DNA from 4 places in the Janthinobacterium sp. 64 genome. Region 3 is predicted to be linked to each of the others. Evidence: predicted binding sites of a transcription regulator. Region 3 holds the regulator's gene; each other region holds the start of a gene.
What was found. Region 3 encodes LexA, which represses DNA repair genes until DNA is damaged. Its sites were predicted from a motif close to ACTGTATNNNNATACAGT; they were not measured.

Region 1 (4,978 bases), 1.3 Mb from region 3:
AACTATTCTTATGGGATAAAAGCATTTTTTTGCTGAAAAACGCAAAAATGTTCAGGCGAGGGGGTACTGACGTGTTTTTGGCTGCTGAAATGGGAAAAGCCCTTCGGTTCTGGGAACCAAAGGGCTTTTCTTTTATTGGCGGAGCGGACGGGACTCGAACCCGCGACCCCCGACGTGACAGGCCGGTATTCTAACCAACTGAACTACCACTCCAAGCTCGTATGATCTGTGTTGCTGATCCATGAAGCACTGGACAGTTTTCTGATTTGGTGGGTGCTGAGAGGCTCGAACTCCCGACCTACGCCTTGTAAGGGCGCCGCTCTACCAACTGAGCTAAGCACCCGTTGCTTGTCTCAGAAAACCATCCCGACGTTTGTCACCACGTCTGGAAGAGGCGCTATTATAGGATGGCTAAAATCGTTCTGCAAGCGCTTTTTTCACTTTACTCCGTGATATTCCACTGCGACAGCATCCACGCCATATTGAAGGCGTTCTCGGCAATCGCGTTGTAGCGGCCCGAAGCGCCGCCGTGGCCGGCGCCCATATTCGTTTTCAGCAGCAGGGGATTGCCGTCCGTTTTATGCGCGCGCAGCTTGGCCACATACTTGGCCGGTTCCCAGTACATGACCTGGCTGTCGTTCAGGCCCGTCGTCACCAGCATGGCCGGGTAATTCTTGCGCGCAATGTTGTCGTAGGGCGAGTAGCTGAGCATGTAGTCGTAGGCCGCCTTCTGGTTCGGGTCGCCCCATTCCAGGTATTCGCCCGTCGTCAGGGGCAGGCTGGCATCCATCATGGTATTCATCACGTCGACGAACGGCACGGCCGCGTGTACGGCGTGGAACAGCTCGGGGCGCATGTTGACGACGGCACCCATCAGGAGGCCGCCGGCGCTGCCACCCTGGATGATCAGGCGGTTCGGGCTGGTCCATTTTTCGCGCACCAGGTAGTCGGCGCTGTCGATGAAGTCATTGAAGGTGTTTTTCTTCTTCATCAGCATGCCGTCTTCATGCCACGCTTCGCCCATGTCGGTGCCGCCGCGGATATGCGCTTGGGCATAGATGACGCCCCGCTCCAGCAGGCTGATGCGGCTGATGGCAAAGCTGGCTTCCGTCGAGATGCCATACGAGCCATACGAGTACAGCAGCAGCGGCGCGGAACCGTCGAGCTTCACGCCTTTCTTGTAGACGATCCACAGCGGCACTTGCACGCCATCGCGCGCTTTCACCCACAGGCGCTGCGTGGTGTAGCGGCTGCCGTCAAAGCCGCCGACGATTTCCTGCTGTTTCAGCACCGTGCGCTTGCCGTCCTGCATGCTGACGTCGATGACGGTGGGCGGCGTGACGGGAGACTGGTAGGACATGCGAAATTGCGTGGCGGTAAATTCTGGCGTGCCGGCCGCCGTGGCCAGGTAGACGGGGTCGTCGAACTGCACCGTCTTCCAGTTCTTGTGCGCAAAGTCAAGGATGCGCGCGCGGTTCAGGGCACGCGCCTTTTCCATCACCACCAGGTAGCCCTGGAACACGTCGATGGACTGGATCACGGCATCCTTGTTGTGCGGCACCACCGGTTTCCAGTTCTTTTGCTGCGGGGCAGCCACCGGCGCGCTGACGACGCGGAAATTCTTCGCGTCCTTGTTGGTCAGAATAAACAGCTGGCCGTCGCGGTGTTCGATGCCGTAGCGGTGGCCTTTTTCGCGCTTCAGCACGGACTGGAAGCTGCCTTGCGGCTTGCTCGTTGGCAGCAGCAGCACTTCACTGGTATCCGTGCTGCGCGCGGTGAGCATAAAGTAGCGATGATCGCGCGTGCGGCTCACGCCGATAGCGAATTGTTCCACCGGCTCGTGGTACACCTGCTGCTGCGTGCCGCCCAGGGCCAGGCGGAACAAGCGGTCCGAACGCTTGGTGGTGGCGTCTTCCTGCGCCAGCATCAGGGTGGTATTGTCCGCCGCCCAGGCCAGGGACGTCACGCGGGGCATGGTATCGCCCAGCAACTTGCCCGTCTTCAAATCCTTCACATGCAGTTCGTACTGGCGGAAACCCGTCGTGTCGGTGGTGTAGGCCAGCAATTGCTCATTCGGGCTGATGGCAAACGCGCGCACGGCAAAGAATTTGTGGCCTTCGGCCAGTTGATTCTGGTCCAGCAGGATTTCCTCCGCTGCCTGCGCATCGTAGGCGCCATGTGCGCCGACAGGGCGGCGGCAGTGAAGCGGGTATTGCTTGCCCGCTTCCGTGCGCGTGTAATAGTAGAAATTGCCTTGGCGCGCAGGCACGGACAGGTCCACTTCCTGCATGCGTCCCTTGATCTCGGCGTAGACCTTGTCGGCCAGCGGCTGGATCGGGGCCGTGACGGCGGCCGTGTAGGCGTTTTCCGCATTCAGGTAGTCGATCACGGCAGGATCGGTTTTCTTTTGCAGCCAGCGGTAGTCGTCCGTGACGACCGTGCCGTGGCGCGTTTCCTGCCAGGCCGTCCTGGCGGCGACCGGCGCGGTGGGCGTGGCAACGGTGGTGGTGTCGGCCAGCGCGGATGGCGCCAGGGTGCACAACAGCAGGGCCGGCAGGATGGATAACCAGGCGGACCGGCGGCGCGCAGCGTGATGGGTGATGGACAAGGCGACTCCTTTGAATAGTTGTGTCAGGATTGTAATCTTGCCATTGAGAAAAGCAACCGCCGTGCGCGTGCGTTTCAACTTGCATCCGCGGACATTTCCAGCGATACTGTATATAACTACAGTATCGCTGCCGCGAGGTGTCCTTGACCACATCTGCCTCCCCCCTACCCGAGCCACCCGCCCGCCGCTGGATAGCCCACCTGGACATGGACGCCTTCTTTGCTTCCGTGGAACTGTTGAAATATCCGGAACTGTGCGGCGAAGCCGTCGTCATCGGCGGCGGGCGCTTGCAGCAACCGGTGCTGCAGAGGGACGGCACGCGGCAGTTTGCGCGCATGCGCGACTACGTGGGGCGCGGCGTCGTCACCACCTCGACCTACGCGGCGCGCGCGTTTGGCGTGTTTTCCGCCATGGGCATCATGAAAGCGGCGAAACTGGCGCCCGACAGCATCCTGCTGCCGGCCGATTTCGAGGCTTACCGCGAGTATTCGGCCCGCTTCAAGCAAGCCGTGGCCCAGTTGTGCCCCATCATCCAGAACGTGGGCATCGATGAAATCTATGTCGACCTCACCGAATATGGCGAGCAGGCGCCGGCCATGGCGGCGCGCCTGAAGGCGGCCGTGTTCGAGGCGACGGGCCTGTCGTGTTCGGTCGGCCTGGCGCCCAACAAATTGCTGGCAAAAATCTGTTCCGACCTGGAAAAGCCCGACGGACTCACCATCTTGTCGCCCGAGGATGTCGAAACCAGGGTCTGGCCTTTGCCTGCAAAAAAGATCAATGGCATCGGCCCGAAGGCGACGGCCAAGCTGGAAGCGCTGGGTGTCAATACCATCGGCGAGCTGGCGCGGGCCGACATGGCCATGCTGCGCACGCAATTTGGCGACCTGTACACGGGCTGGCTGCGCCAGGCGGCGCTGGGCATCGACGAGCGGCCCGTGCAGACGAGCAGGGAAACCAAGTCCGTCAGCCGCGAGACGACGTTCGAGCGCGACTTGCAGGTGGTGCGCGACCGCGCCACCCTGTCGGAAAAGCTGGAAAGCCTGTGCACGCGCGTGGCGGGCGACCTCGATAAACAATCGCTGGCGGGGCGCACGGTGGGCATCAAGCTGCGCTTCGAGGATTTCAGCACCGTCACGCGCGACATCACCCTGCCCAGCGCCACGGCAGACGCCGCCGCCATCCTGCGCGCCAGCCGCGACTGCCTGCGACGCGTGCCATTTGAAAAGAAAATCCGCCTGCTGGGCGTGCGCATCTCGGCCTTGTCCGATCCGGCCGTGGTGATGCGGCAGGCGCCAGCCCAGGCGGAGCTGTTTCCCCGCCTCTAGCGGCGTTTCCTGCAAGATACATACCGCGCCGGACCGCGCTTTTGACGGCATTTTTACGTCGAAAGTGTAGAATGGCGTTCCCCTGGCACTACTGAAACAAACGGAAGACAAAAACTATGTGGTTCAAGAATCTTCAGATTTACCGCCTGCCCGCACCATGGGCTTATACGCCAGAACAACTGGAAGAGGCCTTGTCCTCGAACAAATTTACGCCGGCGACCAGCATGGATCTGATGCGCCAGGGCTGGGATACGCCACGCCCGAACGGTGGCCTGGTCCACGTGGTCAACAAGCAGATGCTGATCTTGCTGGGCACGGAAAAGAAACTGTTGCCAGCGACCGTCATCAACCAGGTGGCCAAGGCCCGCGCTGCCGAGATGGAAGAAGCGCAAGGCTTTGCACCCGGTAAAAAAGCCATGAAGGAATTGAAGGAACGCGTGGCCGACGAGCTGCTGCCGCGCGCCTTCAGCATCCGCAGCAACGTCTGGACGTGGATCGACCCCGTCAATGGCTGGCTGGTGGTCGATGCCGCCAGCCCGGCGAAAGCCGATGAAGTCATCAAGCTGTTGTTGAAGGCCGTGGATAAACTGCCGCTGGAAAGCTTGCGCGTGCAGCGTTCGCCCGTGGCGGTGATGACGGAATGGCTGCAGGCCGACGATGCGCCTGCCGGCTTCACGGTCGACATGGACACGGAATTGCGCGCCACGGGCGAAAGCAAGGCCACCGTGCGCTACGTGCGCCACACCCTGGAAGCGGACGACGTGCGTCGCCACATCGCGGCCGGCAAGCAGTGCACGCGCCTGGCCATGACGTGGAACGACAAGATCTCGTTTGTGCTGACGGAGTCCTTGGCCATCAAGAGCGTCAAGCCGCTGGACGTGATCAAGGAAACGGAATCGAGCACGAAGAACGACGACGAGCGTTTCGACGGCGACGTGATGCTGATGACGGGCGAGCTCTCCAAGCTGATGGCCGATGTGGTCGAAGCATTGGGCGGCGAAGCGACTGCATAAACGCAGATATATCGGTACGGAAAAGGAGCTGC
Region 2 (4,978 bases), 150 kb from region 3:
CTGGCCCACCGTGCGCAGCAGATTGCCGCTGGCAACTTCTGGCGCCCGACCGTAGGCCGCCACGGCAGCCGCATGCCGGCCATCGGCGATGCGGCCCCGCCAGGTGACGAGGCGCAGGCGGACTTGCTGTCGCATGCGCCGCTCACGCTGGTGCCGGGCGAACTGCTGGACGACGAGACGAAGAACCGCATGGCCAAATTGCTGTTTGCCACCAGCTACCTCGAATACTGCTCGTTCGGCAATAAACTCAATCTGCAATTCGTCGAACTGCAGCGGCGGCAGAACATCGACCCGTATCTGGCGCACATCCACGGCCTGCATGACGAGGACGGGCGCTTCATCGGCTTTTTCACGGCCGCGACGATGGACGAGTTCCAGGCCTGCGGCGCCGTGTCATATTACCGCGACGACATGAAGGCGCTCGACGATGCGTATGACGCCTTCGTGCTCGCGCATGCGCGCGCCGACGACTGTTTCGTCAGCAGCCTGGCCATCGACGAGAAATACCGGGGCCAGGGCTTGTTCCGGCAAATGTTCCATGAAATCGGCGACCTGGCCAGCCGCAAGGGCTGTGCGCGCATCACCCTGACGGTGTGGGAAAAGAGCGAAGCGCTGCAGGTGTATCTGCACAAGGGGTTTCGCAGCGTGGGCACGTTCGACTATGCCTACAGCCTGTTCTATGACCGGCTGCATTTCCTCGTGTATGAAGGCGATTAAAGCGGCGGCCAGGGTGGCCGCCGCACTGCGGTGACTACAAAGCCAGGAAGGCCAGGGCCGCCACGGCCGTCGGCAGCAGGGCGCCAGCCAGCAGGCCGACGGCGCCGATCGATTCATCCTTGAAGCCGCGGCGCAGCAGGGCCACGCCGGCCGGGTTCGGCGCGTTGGCGATGACGGTCAGGCCGCCACCGGCCACGGCGCCGGCCATCAGCATGTATTTTGCTTCGTCCGTCATGCCGACGATCAGCGAACCGAGGTAAGTGAGGGCGGCATTGTCCGTGATCGCCGTCAAGCCCAGGGCGCCGAAGAACAGGGCCAGCGGTTTCAGGCTGGAGACGATGGGCTGCAACCACCATTGCTGCATGCCGCCCAGTACCACCAGGCCGCCGAGGAAGAAGCCGACCAATAAACCTTCTTTGAGGATCAGCGGGCTTTGATAACGCTCATACGCTTGCACGAAGCCGAGGAAGAACAGGAATAGGCCGAAGAACAGCACGGGATGGTGCGCCAGGGCCACCACGCCGCCCAGCACGATCATGTGCACGAGGCTGATGGCCAGCGGCACTTTCGGCGCTTCCACTTCGCCGGCCTTCGGCTTGATGTCGGAGGTGTTGCTGTGCAGGTATTTACGCAGCAAGATGCTCACGCCCGTGGCATTGACCAGCACGGCGATGGCGGCCTTCCAGCCGAAATGGCTGGCCATGTAGGCGCTGTCCCAGTTCCACGTGGTGGCCACCATCAGCACGGGCGGCGCCGCGTACGAAGTCAGGGTGCCGCCGATGGAAACGTTGACGAACAGCACGCCCAGCGCGCCATATTTCAGCCATTCGGGGATGCCCGGACGGAAGATTTGCGGCGCCAGCATCAGCGCGGCCAGGGTCATGGCGGCCGGTTCCGTGATCATCGAGCCCGTCAGGGGCACGAGCGCCAGTCCCAGCCAGACGAGGGCCAGTTCCGTGCGCAGCGGCATCACGCGCGCCACGCCCTTGAGCAGGCGCTGCACGGCGTCGAGCACGGGGCGCGAAGCGGCCACCACCATGACGACAAAGACGAACAGCGGTTCCGTGTACTGGCGCGATTCGGCGTACTCGATGGCCGCCTCGCCGCCCGAGACAAAGGCCATGATGATGATCAATATAAAGGCCCAGAAGCCGAACACGACTTCCACTTCGCCCAGCAGGTGCAGCAGGCCCGCATGGCGGGGATGGCGGTTCGCCAGGGTTTCAAACGACTTGGCGGCGAAGGTGTGGATGAGCGCAAGGCCGAAGACGATGGCGCTGATGAGTTGGATGGTGGTCAAATGCGTTTCCTTATGGACGAAGGGAGCCGACTGGTACTTTGCCAGACGGTAAGGAGAGTGCTTATGGTACAGCAATCGATGCCAAAAACGGGGTTTTTCGGACATGGCGGAGCGGCCCCTGGCACGCGATCTGACAGATAAACCTTGCCAAAAGCGGGGCCGGATAGTACTGTATATGCATACAGTATTCTTCTATCTAGCCAATGATGCAACATTCTCAATTGATGGCCTCGCCGGAAGCCTTGCACCCGTCTTTATGGCGCGCATCGCAGCTGGGGCAGGGGGCCACGCGCTGCCTGGACACGGGCTTTGCCGCCCTGTCGGCGCAACTGCCCGGCGGCGGCTGGCCCAGCGGCAGCCTGATCGACCTGCTGGTGCAGCAGGCGGGCAGTGGCGAATTGCGGCTGCTGGCGCCCGCGCTGGCGCAGCTGCCGGGCTTGCCCATCGTGCTGCTGCAGCCGCCCCATCCGCCGCAGGCGCTGGCTCTGGCCGCGCAGGGTCTGGCGCCGTCGCAACTGCTGTGGCTCAAAAGCGCCGGCAGCAAGGATGCCCTATGGGCGGCAGAAAACATCTTGCGCAGCGGCAGTTGCGGCGCCTTGCTGTTCTGGCAGCCGCACGTGCGCGCTGACAGCCTGCGCCGGCTGCACCTGGCCGCGCAAGGCGGCAACACCTTGTTCTGCATGCTGCGCCCCTTGCACGGCGCGCAGGATGCGTCGCCGGCGCCGCTGCGCCTGTCCGTGCGCCCGGCCGCCGGCGGCATCGAAATCGGCTTCATCAAGCGCCGGGGACCGCAGCGCGATGCGCCCCTGTTCCTGCCCCTGCAACCTCCTTCATTACTGTTACGCCATGCGACTCTGGATCGGCCTGTGCCTGCCCCGGCTTCCGCTCGAAGTGTTTTGCCCGCGCTGGTCGGCTGACCAGCTGGGCGTGGTGCTGGAGCAGGAGCAAGTGATGGCCCTGTCGCCGCTGGCGCGGGCGGCAGGCATCCGGCCGGGCATGCGCCGCGCCGGTGCGCTGATGCTGGCGCCGCAGGCGCGCCTGCACGAACGCTCGCTTGAACTGGAAGCGCAGGCCCTGCAAGCGGTGGCGCTGGCGCTGCTGCAATACTCGCCGCTGGTGGCGCAGGGCGAAGAAGCGACCTTGCTGGTCGACGCGGGGGCCAGCCTGCGCCTGTTTGGCGGCGTGCGCGCCCTGTGCCGGCAGATTGCGGCCAGCTTGCGCGCGCTCGGCTACACGGCCCAGCTGTCGTGCGCGCCCACGGCGCGCGGCGCCTGGCTGCTGGCGCGCGCCGGCACGCGCCGGGGCCGGACCTTGAGCATGGCCAGTCTGGTGCGCCGCCTCGACCGCCTGCCGTGCGCCCTGCTGCCGCCCGCGCGCCCTTACCTGGATTGGTTCGAGGGCATCGGCTGCCGCACCCTGGGGCAGCTGCGCCACTTGCCCCGGCCCGGCTTGCAGCGCCGCTGCGGCGCCGCCGTGCTGGACATGCTCGACGACGCGCATGGCCACAGCACGGAACTGTTTGTGTGGATTGAGGCGCCGCCCACGTTCCGCGCCAGCCTGGAATTGTTCGACCGCGTCGAGCACGCCGACGCGCTGCTGTTCGGCGCGCGCCGCCTGCTGCAGCAAATGACGGGCTGGCTGTGCGCGCGGCAATTCGCCGTCGAGCGCATACAGCTGCTGCTGGCGCACGAGCGGGGCAGGGTGGCGCGCCCGCCCACCGTCATCGACCTGGCGCTGGGCGAGGCCGTCTGGCGCGACGAGCACCTGGTGCGCCTGCTCAAGGAGCGCCTGGCGCAGCTGGTGCTGGAGGCCCCCGTGATCGGCCTGACCCTGGAAGCGCTGCAGGTGCAGCCGATGGCGCCGCCCAGCGAGAGCCTGTTTCCCGAGCCGGGCGGCACGCCGCAGGAGCGCCAGCGTTTGCTGGAATTGCTGGTGGCGCGCCTGGGCGCCGAGAATGTCTTGCAGGCAGTGCCGCGCGCCGATTACCGTCCCGAAGCGGCCAACCAGTGGCTGCCGCTGCCGGCCAAGCCAGGCGCAAAAATCGCGCTACCCGACTTGCCGCCCGGCTTGCCCGGCATGCCCCGCCCCGGCTGGTTGCTGGCCCAGCCCATCGCCCTGTTGATGCGCGAACACCGGCCATTCTATGGCTCGCCCTTGAAAATGGTGTCCGTCGCCGAGCGCATCGAGGCGGGCTGGTGGGGCCAGTCGCAGGCGCGCGACTATTTTATTGCGGAAGGACGCGACCACGCCCATTACTGGGTCTACCGCGAACGCATCGCCGGCAGCGCGGAAGACGCCGCGCCGCGCTGGTTTTTGCATGGTTTGTTTGGCTGAGTGGGGGAGCCGTTCCTGCGCGCCTTGCTTGCCTGTTTTGCGTTCGGCTTCCCGTGATAAACGGAGAGAATTGACACTGTCTGCTCCTGTAAGATGCACATCCTGTTTATGCTCAGACCGCCGGTCTGCATCTTGTGTGATGGATGCAGGATGCCTGGACAGGGAGCGTTACGACATCTTTGGGGAAATATGAAACTGCTATTGCTGCTGGTATTGGGATTCATGTCGTGCCGGAATCCGGCGCATGCCGCTCATCAGCCGCCTCCGCATACTGCCATGGCAAGCTACGAGCAGGTGCAGTTTCTGCGGAAAGCCGCTTTCAACATCATTGTCAATGCCAGGGATGACCAGGCGGCGCTGAAAAAATATGCGCAGGCGCTGGAAGCCATCCTCGTCTATCTGGACAGGCCGGAAGTCCGTGATCTGGCGGCGGGCAATATTTATCTGAAATTTTGCGGATTTAATCTGCGGCTGGACCTGGTCGAAACGTATGGCAAACTGAAGCAGCAAGACAAGGCGGTCAAGACCTTGCAGGATATCAACGACATAAGCTGGACGCCGATACTGCTGAAAGTAATGAAAGACAGGCCCGGCCTGGCGAAGATGGCAGATGACCCACGCGTGCAA
Region 3 (4,978 bases):
GTCAAGGTGACGGGCCTGAGCCTGGCCGACCGCACCCTGGGCAGCCTGTTCGGCGTGGCGCGGGGACTGGTGATCGTGCTGACCGCCGTCATCTTGTGCGGCATGACATCCATACCGCAGCAGTCATTCTGGAAAAACGCGCTGCTCAGTCCGCTCGCGGAGCAGGGTGCGCGTGCCATCAAGCCTTATCTGCCTGCCGCTTACGCGCAGCATGTGAAATTTTGAATTTTTTTAAAATCAGTAGCACAGTTTAGGAGCACACCATGTGTGGCATCGTCGGCGTCGTTTCCCATCAACCTGTCAATCAATTGCTCTATGATGCATTGTTGCTCTTGCAACATCGCGGTCAGGACGCGGCAGGGATTGCGACCAATCACAGCAGTATGTTTTCCATGCACAAGGCCAATGGTCTCGTGCGTGACGTCTTCCGTACGCGTAACATGCGTTCGCTGCAAGGCACGACGGGCATCGGCCATTGCCGCTACCCGACGGCCGGTTCGTCGAGCGAAGAGGAAGCACAACCGTTTTATGTGAATGCGCCGTTCGGCATCACCCTGGCGCACAATGGCAACCTGACCAACTGGGAACAGTTGAAACAGGAAATGTTCAAAAATGACCGCCGCCACATCAATACCGATTCCGATTCGGAAGTGCTGCTCAACGTGCTGGCGCATGAAATCCAGGAAGCGACGACGGGCCTGAACCTGGACCCGGAAGCCATCTTCAAGGCCATCACCGTGCTGAACCGCCGCGTCAAGGGCGGCTACGCTGCCGTCGCGCAAATCGCCGGCGTGGGCTTGCTGGCCTTCCGCGATCCGCACGGCATCCGTCCCTTGTGCCTGGGCATCAATGAAACGGAGCAGGGTCCTGAATACCTGATCGCTTCCGAATCCGTGGCCCTGGAAGGCATGGGCTTCCGCTTCGTGCGCGACATTGGTCCCGGCGAAGCCGTCTTCATCGATGCCGACAAGAAATTGCACAGCGCCCAGTGCGCCGACAATGCCAGCCTGAACCCCTGCGTGTTCGAATTCGTCTACCTGGCCCGTCCCGACTCCGTCATCGACGGCGCCTCGGTGTACGCCACGCGCCTGAAAATGGGTGAATACCTGGCTGAAAAGATCCGTGCCGAATTGCCTGACGTGCATATCGACGTGGTCATGCCGATTCCCGATTCCTCGCGTCCGGCCGCCATCCAGCTGGCACTGGCGCTGAACCTGGAATACCGCGAAGGCTTCATCAAGAACCGCTACATCGGCCGCACCTTCATCATGCCGGGCCAGGCGGCGCGCAAGAAATCCGTGCGCCAGAAGCTCAACGCGATCCCGTCCGAATTCAAGGATAAAGTCGTGCTGCTGGTCGACGATTCCATCGTGCGCGGCACCACCAGCCGTGAAATCGTGCAGATGGCGCGCGAAGCGGGCGCGACGAAAGTCATCTTCGCCTCGGCCGCGCCACCGGTGATTTACCCGAACGTGTACGGCATCGACATGCCGACGCGCGATGAGCTGATCGCCTATGGCCGCACGACGGAAGAAGTGTGCCGCGAAATCACGGCCGATTACCTGGTGTACCAGGATATCGGCGCGCTGAAGCAGGCGATCGCCGACGTCAACCCGGCGCTCACCAACTTCGAGGCGTCGTGCTTCGATGGCGTGTACGTGACGGGCGACGTGTCGCAGGAGTATCTGGACCGCCTGGAATATGCGCGCCACCATCCGAAGGCGGCAGCGCCCGAAGATACGCCGCGTTCCCAGCTGAACCTGAACCTGGCAACAACGGAAGCATAAGTACCTGCCCGGCCGATGCCGGGCTTTTTTTCGGGGTCGGACCTTCAGGTCTGACCCCGGCATTTGCCTTGGGTTACGCGGCAAATCGAACTCCGGAACTTCCACCATGACCACCAAAAAAACCTACGGCTTTACCACCACCATCCTGCATAACGACCGCCGCAAGGGCATCGAGCACGGCTCGCTGCACAAGCCCGTGCATACTTCCGTTGCCTTCGGTTATGCCGACGCGCGCCAGCTCGCTTCCGTGTTCCAGGGCAAGGAGCCGGGTTTCCGCTACGGCCGCCAGGGTAACCCGACGGTGTCCGCGCTGGAAGACAAGGTCAACCAGATGGAAGACGGCGTGTCCACCTTGTGTTTCGCCACCGGCATGGGCGCCATCGGCGCCGTGGTGCAATCGCTGCTGCGTGCGGGCGACCATGTGGTGTCGTCGGCCTTTTTGTTTGGCAACACCAACAGCCTGTGGCAAACGGTGACGGGGCAGGGCATCGCCGTGACGTTCGTCGACGCCACCGATGTCGCCAACGTGGCGGCCGCCATCACGCCGGCCACGCGCATCGTGTTTGTGGAAACCATCGCCAACCCGCGCACGCAGATCGCCGACCTGAAGAAAATCGGCGACCTGTGCCGCGAGAAGGGCATCCTGTACATCGTCGACAACACGATGACCACGCCGTACCTGTTCCGCCCGAAAGCGGTGGGTGCGGGCCTGGTGGTCAATGCGCTGACGAAATCCATCGGCGGCCACGGCAATGCGCTGGGCGGCAGCTTGACGGATACGGGCGTGTTCGACTGGACGCAGTACCCGAACATCTTTGAAAACTACAAAAAGGCGGCGCCGGCGCAGTGGGGCATCGCGCAAATCCGCGCCAAGGCCTTGCGCGATTTCGGCGCATCGCTGGGCCCGGAAGCGGCGCACCATATCGCCGTCGGCGCGGAAACCATGGCCTTGCGCATGGACCGCACCTGCTCGAACGCCCTGGCGCTGGCCACCATGCTTGCCGCCGACCCGCGTGTAGCGGCCGTGCACTACCCGGGTTTGCCAGTGCACCCGCAGCACGCGCTGGCGACGGACTTGTTCCGCAGCTATGGCTCGCTGTTCAGCTTTGAATTAAAAGACGGTATCGACTGCTTCGATTTCCTCAATCGCCTGAATCTGGCCATTCCAGCGAGCAACCTTGGTGACACGCGCACCCTCGTCATTCCCGTCGCGCACACGATCTTTTATGAGATGGGCGCCGAGCGCCGCGCCAGCATGGGCATTGCCGAGTCCTTGATCCGCGTGTCGGTGGGTATTGAGGATGAGGCCGATTTGCTCGAGGATTTCCGTAGCGCCCTGGATGTATAAAACGCCTGGACAATAAAAAAGGGCCGCAACAGTCATGCTGTTGCGGCCCTTTTTGCATGTACTTGATTAATGCCAGCTGCGCATCAGTCCCACCGCCAAACCTTCCAACGCAAACTCGTCTTCCGGCGACACGGTGATCACCTTGAAGTCGGGGTTTTCCGGCAGCAGTTCGATGACGGAACCCGTTTTTTTGTAGCGCTTGACGGTGACTTCGTCGCCGATGCGGGCCACGACGATCTGGCCATTCTTGGCGCTGTCGACCTTTTTCACGGCCAACAAGTCGCCATCCATGATGCCGGCGTCGCGCATGGACCAGCCGCGCACCTTCAGCAGGAAGTCGGGCTTGGCCGAGAACAGGGCCGGGTCCACGTTGTAGCTCGCTTCCAGGTTTTCCTGTGCCAGGATGGGCGAGCCTGCCGCCACCCGGCCGATCAGGGGCAGCGACATCAGCAGTGCTGCCGGCACCTTCGATGCCGGCGCTTCAGCGGCCGCACCGATCAGGCGGATGCCGCGCGAAGTGCCGGGCGAAATCTCGATCGCGCCCTTGCGGGCCAGGGCCTGCAAATGCTCTTCGGCCGCATTGGCCGATTTGAAACCCAGTTCATTGGCGATTTCGGCACGGGTGGGTGGAAAACCCGTGTTTTCAATCGCGTCCTTGATCAGGTTCAGGATTTGTTCTTGTCGTGCTGTCAGCTTGATCATGAGCGGTGGGTGCATACTAAAATGCTGTCTATATGAACAGTCTGTATTTTTGTACAGTATCGCCCACTATGCAAGGGGATTTCCGCTATTTGCGCGAATTTCGTGCGAAATACTGGAATGGGCAGGAAAAAACGCCTGGCCTGCCCCGTGCGCGGGCCGCTTGTTGAAGGAATGATTGAAACGTTTGCAAAAGGCGGTTATAATCTTCGGCTGACCTTCCCACACCCGTCTTGACGCCGGGGTGGGCGATTATCAATCCGACCTGAAGGAGTTTGCATGCGTCATTATGAAATAGTCTTTATCGTCCATCCGGACCAAAGCGAGCAAGTGCCCGCGATGATCGAACGCTACAAAGCCAGCGTAACCACCCGCGGCGGTTCGGTTCACCGCGTGGAAGATTGGGGCCGCCGTCAAATGGCTTACTCGATCCAAAAGCTGCCTAAAGCACACTACATCTGCCTGAACATCGAATGCGACAACGAGACCCTGGTCGAGTTGGAAACAGCATTCAAATTCAATGATGCCGTGTTGCGTCACCTGACCGTTAAAATGAAGAAAGCTGAAACAGCTCCTTCGCCGATGATGAAATCGGTACAACGCGAAGACGCGGCCAAAAGCCACCGCACCGAAGCACCAGCAGCCGCTCCTGCCGCAGCCGCCGCTTAATTCTTGACCAGGATCGTGCGCTGAACCAGCTACAAGTTACCGCCATCATTGCCGAGCGCGAAATATTGCGCTATACCCCGGCAGGGTTGCCGATTGTGAATGCAGTATTGCAACACAGTTCGCAGCAGATGGAAGCAGGGATTGCCCGTTTGACCGAGTTTGATGTTGCCGCGCTAGCCGCTGGCGAAATTTCAGGCCGGTTCAGCCAGGCAAGCTTGGGCGGGGTGTATCAGTTCACGGGTTTCCTGGCCAGGAAGAGCCGCAACAGCAAGAGTTTGGTGTTTCACATCATTGATTTTAGTGCAGTCAATTCTGACTAGCGCATTTTAGATACAGGAGCCTGACATGGCATTCGGTAAAAAGTTCGACAAAAATAAGCTCAAGCTTAAAGAAAAACGCAAACAGCAAAACCCTTTGTTCAAACGTAAGAAGTTCTGCCGCTTCACCGCAGCGCACGTTGAGCAAGTCGACTACA
Region 4 (4,978 bases), on a different contig from region 3:
GCGAGCGCAGATGCGCTTCGGCATTCGAGGCCAGTTGATAGCCGCACTGCGCCACCGGCGTATTCAGACGAATCGCGGTCATGGTGTCCTGGATGATTTTCATCGAGCGCAGGTGCATGACGACGTCGCCCGTGGCCACCACCGGCAGGCTGAATTCGGCGCCGATGGCTTCGACCATGGCGCGGTGGTGCAACGTCAAAGCGACGCGCGCGCGGCCCGGTGCGCTGCGCACCAGCCATTCGGCTTGCCGCTCGATCTCTTCATAGGGGGCGTTATATTTGGGGCACAGGATGAGTTGGCAGCCCGGCAGCCCTTTTATATGGGCGAGAGGGGCGGTGGGGTTGGCGATGTCGCGTGGCCAGACTAGGTAACTTCCCTTGTCGGCGCGCGTGCGCGCAGCGGTAATGAGTTCGCTCAGGTTGCCGTAGCCGTCGCGATCCATGGCCAGGACCAGCACAGTGAAGGGCGGGGTGCCGTCCTCCGGTGTCACCCTCATCTGGCTGCCAATGATGAGATGAATGTTCCACTCCCGCGCGGCCACATGCGCCTTGACCACGCCGGCCAGGGAACATTCGTCGGCCATGGCGACGGCCTGGTAGCCCAGCTGCGCCGCGCGCGCCACCAATTGATCGGGCGGAGAGGCGCCGTGCAAAAAAGAGTAATGGCTCATGCACTGCAGCTCGGCATAGTCGGGCAGCGTGGAAATTGGCGGCTGGTCCATGATCAGCCGAACATCCCGTGCAGATACCAGCGGCCGTCAACGACGCGCTCCAGGTAGATCCAGTAGCAAGTCGCATCGCTTCCTTGCGCGATGTAATAGTCGCGGGCCGCGATTTGATCGTTCCACCAGCCAGCCTCAATGCGTTCCGGCCCCTTGAGCATTTTTAGGGGGGAACCATAGAAGGGACGTTCGCCGCGCAGCAGCAGCGGGATAGGTTTAGGTAGCAGCCAGAACGGGCGCTCAAAAGCCTCATCTTCGGCGTTGACCGCCTTGCGCTTCTCGGTGGCGGCAGCCCAGGCATTGCTTTCCTCCGGCCGATGGTCGTGATGCTCGACAGGCGAGAGGACGTTGTCGCTGCCAAGTCGGGCACTGAGTAATTCCAGCAGACGTTTATAATCGGCGGGGCTGCCGCCCGGCTCGGGAAACAGATCTTGTGTCGGTGGCGCCATCGCGGTGAGCAGGCGCGCTTCCAGGCGCAGGGCGATGACCGGGGCAACCAGTTCCGTGCGCGCCAGGCGCTCTTTCAGCAGCCGTATCAGGTGCGCGTCGCGCCAGGTCGGCTCTGCCAATCCGATCTCGATCGGCGTAGGTGGGATCGCAGTTTTCCCGCGTTCGTGCTCCAGCAGCAGAACAAAAACGCTCACAGCCTGCTGGCGCGCGACTAGCCATCCAACGAATTGCTGCAGCAGGCCAGTGGCGCCGTCCAGCAGGGCATCGGCGTGTTCGATCCGGTCAAAAGTCTCGATGCGCGCTGAAAAAGTTTCGGGAATGGCGATCCATTCAAACAATTCAGGAGCGAGCCCATAGGCACGGTCGAGCTCATCGAGCACGTGCTTGTTCATCCTGCGCTGGATGCCCGGGCGGGGCAGGCGCCGGAGTGCCGCCAGATGATCCGCGCCAATATCCGTTAGCCATTCGAGGTGATTCGCCGTGCTGGGCAGATAGGCGCAGGGCATGCGGTCGAGCTGGCGCTCCAGTGAGCGCATGTGCACCGTGCGCCGCAGAATGATCTGGCGTTTGACCGGCTGCCAGCGCGACAGCAGCCAGGCCCCCATGGCCGTCGGGGCCGTGCCGAGCTGCGCGGTCATCCCAATCGCTTGCAGGGCAGTGCGAATGCGCCGGCTGATCGCGGCTCGCCCGTTAAATAGGCGCAAGCTGGCGGTCACGTCCAGCAGCAGGCTGAAGTCGCCGGCATGCGCCACTTCCGGGGTGAACTGGAGGAGGGCGAGCGCGATGGCATTGCAGGCAATCTGTTCGCGCTCAAGGCTGCGCTCCAGGATGACGGTATCCGGCGAGACGGCCGCTACACCGCCGGGGCGCATGCCGACGCGCACGCCTTCGGCAAAGGCTTGCTGCGAGACTGTGATGATGCGGCCTTTCTCGACCACCGCATACGGCCCCGGCTCACACCAGCGCGGCCTGAGGCATTCGAGTGGCAACAGTGGGAGGTGTACGCTGAACCAGAACCGCATTTTGATCGTCCAAAAAACGTTGACGTGCCGGCATGTCAGCCAGCGGGATAAAGAGTGGCGCCTCATGATGTGGGCCACGCCGTTTAATGATGTGAGTGGAAATGCCACCGGCGGCGGGGCGCAATGCCAGGCGTAATGGCGCTGGTGACGCATCGGCCGCTGCGCTCATCGGCCGGACCAGCCAGAAGAACGTCTCGGTCGTCTGCGCCGCCAGATTGAGGCGCCGCAGTGCTTCGTCGCGGATATTGGTTTGCCACAGCAATACCGCACCGCAACTGCCATTGCGCAGGATCTGCTCGGTGGACCAAAGAGCATCGGCGGTGCTGGGCGCACGTATCCAGAGCAGGTTCGGGCAACTCAGGTCCATGAATTTGCAGGCGGCGGAGTTGGGCAAGTACGGCGGCTGCACCAGGGCGATCCGACGACGTTGCGATAGTTGCGCCAGCACTGGCCGCAACAAGTGCATTTCCCCGATACCCGCTTGCTGAACTAGCAACTCCGTGAAGGTCGATTGCGGCCAACCGTTGCCAGGAAGCTCACGATCCAAGATGCTATGACCGGTAGTGACGGTGCTGGTTGTTCCTCGGCTCAGTTCACTTGCTCGCCAGACGTCGCGCAACAGGGCGCTATTGGCCAGTGCGGTAGGGCTGCTACGTTGAAGGGAAGGTGAAAGCATGGTGTCTGGCGAGAGGATGTTGATCATTCTCAAAAATACTGTATATAAATACAGTATATGCTGAGGACGTCAAAAACTGCAAGGTCCATGAATTTCTTGAATTGTCAAAATTGACAGATGCGATGGCGCGAAAGGGTCAAGGTGACCCGTCGAAGCTCAAGCATGGTTTGCTTGTGCGCGGCAGGAGTCGCTACAGGGCAGAGGAGATAGACAGGTCAGACCCGATCTCGCCGTTGGATCAGGCAGCGACGAGATCGCAGGCCAGGCGCCTGGCAAGACACTCAGGGCCCTAATACGATCCATCGGTTGTTCATCGTCCGAAAACCATGGATGAGGAGAGTCTAAGTTACTGGTGGCGATTCATACATCGCGAGCACGAAACCCGGTGCAACCACGCCAGCGGGCTTTTGGCACACTAAAGTCCGAACGATGCAAGTGCACATGCATCGTGTCGTGATGCCAGAATGGATGTGCGCCGGCGAAACGGCGCAAGCGGAGGATATTAAAAATATGGCAGCGAAAAAAACTGGAACGCCAGGGACGAAGTGACCTATCTGGCTGGTATACAGAAGTACTGGATCGGCTATATGTTGAGCTTGTTCGGGAAGACGATACTCCTCCTCCTAGGAGGAGTTGTCTGCGCGGCAGCGAGCGTCGCTATTTGGCTTCCTTGGATCCTTGGCCGCCTTGGAGTATGGCGGTTGTGCGCTGCCGGAGGAGTTTCGCGCGCGAAAAATAAGCGGCCACTGGCCGCTTCCTTATGCTGACTTGGGCTTCCGGACGCTGGAAAATTCCGGAATGTCGATCGAAGACGGTCCGAACAAGCCCGAACGGGCATCCCGGCTGATGGCTTTGCCACCCAGCGTGACCCGGATCCGGCCCTGGGATGGCTTGACTTCACCAATGATCGGCGCACTCATGGAAGCAACCTTGGCGCGGCGAGCGGCCGCTGCCAATTTGTAGGCACTGTTCTGGGGCGGAGGCGTTTTCTTCAAGGCGGTCATGATTCAATCTCCGGTAGAGGGAGTGATTGATACAGGTAGTTTAGCAGAATCGCCCAACTTCGACTGTCGGCGCTCAAGTCGAAGCGCATATCCCGGCCCCGGCCGTGTACATTCCACCAGTTTTGGTCCACAGCAATAACCTCCTGGATAGTCCGGCAAGCACGCAGGGGCTCGGATGGTGCCATGTTTAGTTCGGCAGGTTCGAGTGGCGCGTCAAACCCGAATTTCGGCCATACAGCGAATCCAACGAAACCGTCCGGGTCGTCTGGGTCGATCGGTCCGTTTCCAGCTGCGAAAAGCGAAATGTGGCCAAAGCCTAGCCGGTAAGCCGAAATAGCCATCAGGCCGAATGCAACCGTGGCCATGCGTTCAGGCGCGTCGACGGCGAGTATCAGTCGGCGGATATAGAGCGCGTCGACGCGCAGGGATGCACCCTCGTCATCCCTGTAGGCGATGACACTGGTTTTCTCGTCTTCGGCCATGAAGAGGTTGTTCGACACGACCTCCAAGCCGGCAGGCGCCTCGCCGTGCTCCCTTGCTTCGAGCGCCCACACAATGGAGCCATCCGGGATCATGAACAGCCTGCCGGTCTCAGATTCGTCGAGGTCCAACCTGGGGCCGTCGAGTTGATCGATCGTGATCCCCTCGAGGCGGGAAACGCCATCGCGTTGATACAGCTCGCCCTGAAAATAGTCGCGGGCAATCTTCTGCCCGGCAAGAAGGGTTTCTGCAGGGGTCAAGTTGTCGCGGTCGAAGGGATCGTTCGGATTCATCGAGGCATTGTACTGAGATCGGCACGCGTCCAGTCAATATTTGGGAAGCACAATTACAGCCGGGAGGAGTGGGGGGCCTCTGGGCTACACAGAACTTGGCCGGGCGATCATGTCAGGGATGTAATGATTGCTGGCTACCGTGGCCTGCCGCACGCGCCGAAAGGGTACGATGAAGACGGGGAATATCCAGAACCCTTCCATATCGTGGTTTTTACCTATGGGCGGTCCGCAAAGTGTGCACCGGAAACACCGCCCGTGGAGAAACCATGGATACTCAACAACTCAAGCAGTTGGCCGGTTGTCTGCGCGCCCTTTTAGAAGACTCCGCTATC

Region 1: a site for LexA is predicted at 2,714-2,731, ahead of dinB (DNA polymerase IV). Genes of this name have one in related genera too.
Region 2: a site for LexA is predicted at 2,186-2,203, ahead of imuA (translesion DNA synthesis-associated protein ImuA). Genes of this name have one in related genera too.
Region 4: a site for LexA is predicted at 2,907-2,924, ahead of imuA (translesion DNA synthesis-associated protein ImuA). Genes of this name have one in related genera too.

The regions. Positions count from the first base shown of each region.
Region 1 covers NZ_PHUG01000001.1:3,512,076-3,517,053, reverse strand. Annotated here, with positions in the region: tRNA gene CLU91_RS15455 (tRNA-Asp) at 137-213, opposite strand; tRNA gene CLU91_RS15450 (tRNA-Val) at 268-343, opposite strand; gene CLU91_RS15445 (S9 family peptidase) at 443-2,608, opposite strand; gene dinB (DNA polymerase IV) at 2,752-3,933, shown strand; gene CLU91_RS15435 (recombination-associated protein RdgC) at 4,050-4,946, shown strand.
Region 2 covers NZ_PHUG01000001.1:2,337,223-2,342,200, reverse strand. Annotated here, with positions in the region: gene CLU91_RS10245 (GNAT family N-acetyltransferase) at 1-717, shown strand, start outside; gene CLU91_RS10240 (putative Na+/H+ antiporter) at 752-2,017, opposite strand; gene imuA (translesion DNA synthesis-associated protein ImuA) at 2,224-2,934, shown strand; gene CLU91_RS10230 (Y-family DNA polymerase) at 2,864-4,351, shown strand; gene CLU91_RS10225 (S41 family peptidase) at 4,541-4,978, shown strand, end outside.
Region 3 covers NZ_PHUG01000001.1:2,186,929-2,191,906, reverse strand. Annotated here, with positions in the region: gene CLU91_RS09615 (CvpA family protein) at 1-225, shown strand, start outside; gene purF (amidophosphoribosyltransferase) at 264-1,787, shown strand; gene CLU91_RS09605 (cystathionine gamma-synthase family protein) at 1,894-3,135, shown strand; gene lexA (transcriptional repressor LexA) at 3,202-3,837, opposite strand; gene rpsF (30S ribosomal protein S6) at 4,114-4,503, shown strand; gene priB (primosomal replication protein N) at 4,524-4,823, shown strand; gene rpsR (30S ribosomal protein S18) at 4,849-4,978, shown strand, end outside.
Region 4 covers NZ_PHUG01000002.1:87,392-92,369, reverse strand. Annotated here, with positions in the region: gene CLU91_RS26875 (error-prone DNA polymerase) at 1-721, opposite strand, end outside; gene CLU91_RS26870 (Y-family DNA polymerase) at 724-2,109, opposite strand; gene imuA (translesion DNA synthesis-associated protein ImuA) at 2,126-2,896, opposite strand; gene CLU91_RS26860 (hypothetical protein) at 3,628-3,873, opposite strand; gene CLU91_RS26855 (hypothetical protein) at 3,870-4,646, opposite strand; gene CLU91_RS26850 (glyoxalase superfamily protein) at 4,913-4,978, shown strand, end outside.